One region of the Klebsiella sp. SYXHC3 genome, then DNA from elsewhere that is predicted to be linked to it. Evidence: riboswitches for the same ligand, from Rfam matches in the RefSeq annotation. Region 1 holds a riboswitch; the other holds the start of a gene.
What was found. Region 1 has a riboswitch for thiamine pyrophosphate ahead of tenA (thiaminase II). Riboswitches for the same ligand answer to the same signal wherever they lie in the genome.
Positions count from the first base shown of each region.

Region 1 (3,717 bases):
CGCGCAGTAACTTGCCCCTCATCCGTTCGCCCTCATCAATTGCTGCAGCAGCTGCGCCTGGCTTGCCAGCAGCGCGGGATCATCCGGGGCGCGAGGCGGGATTCCGCTTAAATGATGACTATCATCAATCCTGCCCGTCGGCGAAAGCACCAGCAGCCGATGGCTGAGGCGGCAGGCTTCCATCGGGTCGTGGGTAATGAGCACTACGGTACGCCCGGTGAGCAAGCGCGCGGCAAGGGTCTGTATCCGCGTTCGGGTAAGCGTATCGAGGGCGGAAAACGGTTCATCCATCAGCACAATGGGGCGATCCTCATAGAGGGTGCGTGCCAACGCCGCGCGCTGGCGCATCCCACCGGACAGCGCGGCCGGGCGTTCATCAGCGCAGGAGGCGAGCCCGACCAGCTCAAGAAGCTCGTTTACCCGCGCGTTATCGGCCTTTTCACCGCGCAGCCTGGCGCCGAGGGCGACATTTTCCCGCACGTTAAGCCACGGATAGAGCAGATCTTTTTGCCCCATCCACGCCAATCGCGTGGTAACAGGAAGGCCATCGCTGGCGACGACGGTTCCGCGGGTTGGCGCCGCCAGCCCGGCGATAGTACGCAACAGGCTGGTTTTGCCCGCGCCGCTGGCCCCCAGCAGCGATACCCATTGCCCGGCGGCAATATCAAAGGAGAGATCGCGAAAGAGGGTCCGGGTGCCAAAGCGCAGACATAAATCGCGAATGTGAATACCTGGCGCCATCACCCCTGGTCCTGCCCGGCGGCGTTCAGTCCCATCTGCCAGAAATTACCTTCCAGCCGGGTAGCGGTAGTGAATATGTCGCTCAGTCCGGCTAACCGGGATTCCGCGCCGCGCTGTTGCCAGAGCGTTTCCAGCAGGTCGATCGCCGCGTTGACGCCGTGAAGATAGCTCTCGTCGCCGTAATTGCGGATCCACGGCGCGTAGGGGTTATCGTGCAAGTTGGTTTGTGGGTTGTGCAGCAGACCAAGCCCGATCTCCGCATAGCCCGCGACGCAGGGCAGCAGCGCCGCCAGTAGATCCAACGCGTCGCCGGAGTGGCCGATATCCAGTACGTAGCGGGTGTAGTTGATGGTTTCCATCGCTTCGCTTTGCAGGGCCATAGCGTCTTCACTCAACCCCCATTGCTCGCAATAGCCTACATGTAGCGGTAGCTCAGCAAGGATGGCATTCATCGAGGCGGCGGCGGCGCGCATCTCCGGCAACGTGCGAAGTTTGCTGACCAGCAGGGCATAGCTGCGGGCGAAATGGATTAGGAACAGATAATCCTGGGTTAAATAATGACGAAAGGCTGCCTGCGGCAGCGTACCCGCGGCTAATTGCTGGAGGAAAGGGTGCGACACGTAGCGTTGCCATTCGCCACCGGCCTGCTCGCGCAGTCGACCGTAAAGACCTTGGGTAAAAGCGGGAATCATCATGGGACCTCCTGAAAATAGGGGGAGATCCGGGCGTGCAGAAGTGTGAACAGGCAAAACTGAAAACTGGCGAACATGCCGACCCGTCCCTTCGCTGGCATGACCCAGATCAGGTTCAAAGGGTTCGGCTTTTACGCCATCTCAGCCCTCACGGGACACCCCTCGGTTGCGACATGTTATACGTCATTCACTTTTTGATTACAACGGCGGCGAACTAAAAACCATCGCACATGGTGACACTGTCACTTACTAATGGTCATGCGTCAGAACGATAAATAACATTTATCAATTTGTGTGATTAACCACGCTTTTTTATCCAAAAATAAGCAAAGTAAGGCGAGGGTAAGTTGGCGAAGAACAAGGACTTACGATATATTTTTAGCTCATTCCCTCAATATTCCCTTATGAATGCGTCAGTGCTGGAGACCGCATGAAGCTGGCAGGCCTTACTCTTTTACTGATGCTTGCTCTCGCGCCTGGCGCGTCTCGTGCCGCCCAATTGTTCGACCCTGAAGATGGCATGCTCGATATGAGCCAGTATTTGCAGGATAACCCGTACGGTTTTTTGCCGGTGCCGGTGATGATTACCGAACCGGCTATTGGCTACGGCGGCGGTCTGTTTGGTTTATTTCTGCATGGTAAAGGCTCCCGCGAGGGCGATCGTTTTATTCCACCGGCGCTGACCGGGTTCGGCGGTGGTGGGACGCAAAATGGTACATGGTTCATCGGCGCCGCGCATCGTCATACCTGGAATCATGACAGTATTCGTTATCTGGTTGGCGCGGGCTACGCCAATGTCAATCTCGATATCTATTCGGGTGACATTGCCGGGTTTAACAAAAATGTGGCGGTGCAAACCCATACCAAAGGCTTTGGCGGTCTGCAAAAGCTGTTGTTCCGCGTGGGGGACTCACCGGTTTTTCTCGGCGCCTCGCAATTCTATGCGCACACCGATGTAACCGCGGACAATCAGCTGATTAACAAGGTGTGGCAGCGGGTGCTGGGGGAAAACAGCACCTCTTCGGCCTTGGGCGTGGTGGCGGAATATGACACCACTGATAATTTTTTCTACCCTAAGAAAGGGTTATCACTGCAGGGCGAGTACCGTTTTTACCGCGCTCTTCTCGGCGGCGACTATCATTACAATCAGTTGTCGCTGGATGGTAAATACTTTCTACCGCTGGCGCCGACCTTAACCCTGGCGCTGGCGGCAAATTATCAGTCGCTGACTCATCATGACAAGCATCTAACGCCAATGGCCCGGCCTTACATCGAACTGCGCGGCATCTCGCGTTTTCGCTATCAGGGCGATTATGTCGCTGTCGCCCAGACGCAACTGGCCTGGCAATTTGCGCCGCGCTGGATCCTGCAAGGTTTTGTCGGTATCGGCAGCGCGAGCGATGAGGCGGGGTCGCTGTGGCAGCAAACCGAAGTGGCGTGGGGCTCCGGGTTTCGTTATCTGGTCGCCCGTCAGTATGGTTTATTTACCGGCGTCGATGTCGCATTTAGCGAACACGAACAGGCGGTCTATTTTAACGTGGGTTCCGGACTGTAAAGGTACGAATAAAAATGAGATGGAAAATAACCGTCATGACGCTGCTGTTGACCTCTGGCGCCGTGTGGAATGCCTGTGCGGCGGAAAGTGACGACAGTGATAGCTACTTTCCCATCTGGGGAGACGAAGCCCGCGCCCGCGGTTATTCCATCCCGCTGCCGTTTGGCGTCAATCTCAGCTATATGAATATGCGCCAGGATATTATGGTCGACAGCATCACCTTTTCCGGACTGAAGCTGGGTAACCATCCGATCCCCAGCGACATGTTCGCCATCGATGCCGGGCACACGCGGGAGAAGAGCAAAACCGAGAATCTTCGTCTCGATATGTGGGTGTTTCCCTTCCTTAATGTCTACGGGATTTTAGGCCACACCCGCGGTTCGTCGGTGTCGAATGTGTCGGTCGATGCCGACCCAACGCAATACCGCGGTCTGGATCGCATCATCGCCGGCGCAGTGCATAACCTTAATCAAAGTGGCGAGTTGCAAAATATCGATTTTGTTCTCGATTTTAAAGGTACCACCTGGGGAGGCGGGTTCACGCTGGCTGGCGGCTATGAGAACTGGTTTGCCCTCGTCGATACAAACTACACCCGCACCGATTTCGATATTCTCGACGGCAGTATTTCTGCCGTGACAGTGTCACCTCGTGTTGGCTATCGCTTCAACCTTCAGGGGATTTCCGGCCCATCGCATCTCAGCGTGTGGGTCGGCAGTATGTATCAGGATG
Region 1 is NZ_JBXUNG010000001.1:411,497-415,213, reverse strand. Features, by position in the region: gene AC2CGP_RS02060 (ABC transporter permease) at 1-22, opposite strand, end outside; gene AC2CGP_RS02055 (ABC transporter ATP-binding protein) at 19-744, opposite strand; gene tenA (thiaminase II) at 741-1,436, opposite strand; TPP riboswitch at 1,503-1,606, opposite strand; gene AC2CGP_RS02045 (BamA/TamA family outer membrane protein) at 1,864-2,988, shown strand; gene AC2CGP_RS02040 (hypothetical protein) at 3,003-3,717, shown strand, end outside.

Region 2 (3,717 bases), on a different contig from region 1:
TTATTCGACATATCGGCCATGCCGGCTTCGATATTTTGCTTCGCGGCGTAGTCGCGGACCTCCTGCGTGATCTTCATCGAACAGAATTTCGGCCCGCACATGGAGCAGAAGTGGGCGACCTTGCCGGATTCCTGCGGTAAGGTTTCATCGTGATAGGCCCGCGCGGTAAAGGGATCGAGCGCGAGGTTGAACTGGTCTTCCCAGCGGAATTCGAAACGCGCTTTTGACATCGCGTTGTCGCGGATCTGCGCCCCGGGGTGGCCTTTAGCGAGGTCGGCGGCGTGGGCGGCGATTTTGTAGGTAATCAGCCCCTGTTTTACATCCTCTTTGTTGGGCAAGCCGAGATGTTCTTTTGGCGTGACGTAGCACAGCATGGCGCAGCCAAACCAGCCAATCATTGCCGCGCCGATACCGGAAGTGAAATGATCATAGCCCGGCGCGATGTCGGTGGTGAGCGGCCCCAGCGTGTAGAACGGCGCTTCGTGGCAGTGGTCCAGCTCTTCGGTCATATTGCGGCGAATCATCTGCATCGGCACGTGGCCGGGGCCTTCAATCATCACCTGAACGTCATACTCCCAGGCGATTTTAGTCAGCTCGCCCAGCGTATACAGCTCGGCGAACTGAGCCTCGTCGTTGGCATCCTGAATCGAGCCGGGGCGCAGACCATCGCCGAGGGACAGCGACACGTCATAGGCGGCGCAGATTTCACAGATTTCGCGGAAGTGCTGGTAGAGGAAGTTTTCCTGATGATGCGACAGGCACCACTTGGCCATGATCGAACCGCCGCGCGAGACGATCCCGGTCAGCCGCTTCGCGGTCATCGGCACGTAACGCAGCAGCACCCCGGCGTGAATCGTGAAGTAGTCGACGCCCTGTTCGGCCTGTTCCAGCAGGGTATCGCGGAAGGCTTCCCAGGTCAGGTTCTCGGCAATGCCGTTGACCTTCTCCAGCGCCTGGTAAATCGGGACGGTACCAATCGGCACCGGGCTGTTGCGCAGGATCCATTCGCGGGTCTCGTGGATATAGCGGCCGGTGGAGAGGTCCATTACCGTGTCGGCGCCCCAGCGGGTTGACCAGACCAGCTTCTCGACCTCTTCTTCAATGGAAGAGGTCACCGCCGAGTTGCCGATATTGGCATTCACTTTCACCAGGAAGTTGCGGCCGATAATCATCGGCTCGGATTCCGGGTGGTTGATATTGGCCGGGATGATGGCTCGCCCGGCAGCGACTTCATCGCGGACGAACTCGGCGGTAATGTTGTCCGGCAGGCGGGCGCCAAAGCTTTCTCCGGCATGCTGCTGGCGCAGCACCTCGCTGCGGATACGCTCGCGGCCCATGTTTTCGCGAATGGCGATGAATTCCATCTCCGGGGTGACAATCCCCTGGCGGGCATAGTGTAGTTGCGTCACGCATTTGCCAGCGACGGCGCGTTTAGGCGTCAGCAGGCCGCCGAAGCGCAGTTCATCAAGGCCATCGTCGGCCAGCCGCGCTTTAGTGTAAGCCGAGCTGCGTTCGTTGAGCGGCGCGCAGTCGTTACGCGCGTCGATCCACGGTTGGCGTAGTTTTGCCAGCCCCTGGCGGACATCGATGTTGATCTCCGGGTCGCCGTATGGCCCGGAGGTGTCGTACACCGGTATCGGTTCGTTGGCTTCGTACTGGGGGTTATCGTTATCACCGCCGATGAGCGTCGGGCTGAGCTGAATTTCACGCATCGGGACACGGATATCAGCCTGTGAGCCTTGAATGTAGATGCGGCGAGAATTAGGAAAAGCGGTACCTTCCAGCGTATCAATGAATCGCTGCGCGTGTTCGCGTTGTTCCCGGCGGGTCAGTTTGGTAGTAGACATAGCGCATTCCAGTTACAAAAAAGGAGATGGCTTGTCAGACGACGGATGGAGTAACAGATGCGACCAGCCCGGAACGGGCAGGTGCGACCAGCAGTTTACTCTTGTTCCCTTCGCAGGTATTAGCCTGATCAGGTTCCGCGGATCCCGAATAAACGGTCTCAGCCTTTTCCACTTCAGCGTTCGCGTGGAAAATAGGCACTCCGACAAGATGAAATCCCTCCGCAGAGGGATAATGTATGTAAATTACTCGTTAACGGTTCACAACTCAAGCGGTCGGCGCGATATTGTCGCCAACGTTGTCTTTCTGATCGTGAGCGACGACCAGCGCCAGCAGCTTGTCCTCAAGCGCGAAGCGCGCCTCCAGCGATTCGCCGATATCTGACAGCGCCTGCTGAAATTCGAGATAGTTATCATGATCGATGGCGTTTTCGAGGCAGGTATCGTAGTAGTCCATCATCTGCTGGGTATTGGCTTCCAGCTGCGGGTAGATTTTGGTAGCGGCTAAAAGAGGGGTACTCCCTTCCATTTCTCCGATAATACGTTCATAAATATTAAAATGACCGGATGAGAGGTAATCCACCAGGCTTTGGCAAAAGTCATCCAGCGCCTTTTCATTAAGCCGCATAAAGGACTCTTTGCCGGGTTTCAGGCCAACCAGGTTGTAGTAAGCCACGAGCAAATGCTTACGCACAAGCAGCCAGCGATCGACCAGTTTGTTATTGCCTCCAACACGTTCCGTCAGGTTTTCCAGCTGGTTTAACATGATTGACTCCGCAAGATTAAAAATAACGTTGCTCAGCAAATGTAAATATAATGTTAAAAGTGCCAGTAAAACGAAGGTAGCGCAATAGATATGGATCGTATTATTGAAAAATTAGATCGCGGCTGGTGGATCGTCAGTCACGAACAAAAATTATGGCTTCCCGCAGGGGAATTACCACATGGCGAAGCGGTAAATTTTGATCTTGTCGGTGAACGCGCGCTACATCTCGGCGAGTGGCAAGGCGAAGCGGTGTGGCTGGTGCGTCAGGATCGTCGCCGTGATATGGGATCGCTGCGCCAGGTATTGGATCAGGATCCTGGGCTTTTCCAGTTAGCAGGGCGCGGGATCCAGTTGGCCGAGTTTTATCGATCGCATAAATTCTGCGGCTACTGCGGCCACCCGATGCATGTCAGTAAAACCGAGTGGGCGATGCTGTGCGGCCACTGCCGCGAGCGCTATTATCCGCAAATTGCCCCCTGCATTATCGTCGCCATTCGTCGCGACGATTCAATTCTGCTGGCGCAGCATACCCGCCATCGTAATGGTGTCCATACGGTGTTGGCCGGGTTTGTCGAAGTGGGTGAAACCCTTGAGCAGGCGGTCGCCCGCGAAGTGATGGAAGAGAGCGGCATTAAGGTGAAAAACCTGCGCTATGTGACCTCCCAACCGTGGCCCTTCCCGCAATCATTGATGACCGCCTTTATGGCTGAATACGATAGCGGCGATATTGTCGTGGATAAGAAAGAGCTGCTGAGCGCAGAGTGGTATCGCTATGACGATTTGCCGCTACTGCCGCCGCCGGGCACGGTGGCGCGACGCCTGATCGAAGATACGGTGGCGATGTGTCGGGCAGAGTACGAGTGACATGTTACACTGGGCGCATCAACGCTAAAGGAATGTAAAAATGACCGAACTGAAAAACGATCGTTACCTGCGTGCGCTGCTGCGCCAGCCGGTTGATGTCACCCCGGTGTGGATGATGCGCCAGGCGGGCCGCTATCTCCCGGAATACAAAGCCACCCGCGCGCAAGCGGGCGATTTCATGTCGCTGTGTAAAAATGCCGAGCTGGCCTGCGAAGTAACGCTACAGCCGCTGCGCCGTTACCC
Region 2 is NZ_JBXUNG010000018.1:25,624-29,340, forward strand. Features, by position in the region: gene thiC (phosphomethylpyrimidine synthase ThiC) at 1-1,847, opposite strand, end outside; TPP riboswitch at 1,936-2,060, opposite strand; gene AC2CGP_RS23980 (Rsd/AlgQ family anti-sigma factor) at 2,113-2,610, opposite strand; gene nudC (NAD(+) diphosphatase) at 2,701-3,474, shown strand; gene hemE (uroporphyrinogen decarboxylase) at 3,515-3,717, shown strand, end outside.
Region 2: another riboswitch for thiamine pyrophosphate. It lies ahead of thiC (phosphomethylpyrimidine synthase ThiC); the one in region 1 lies ahead of tenA (thiaminase II).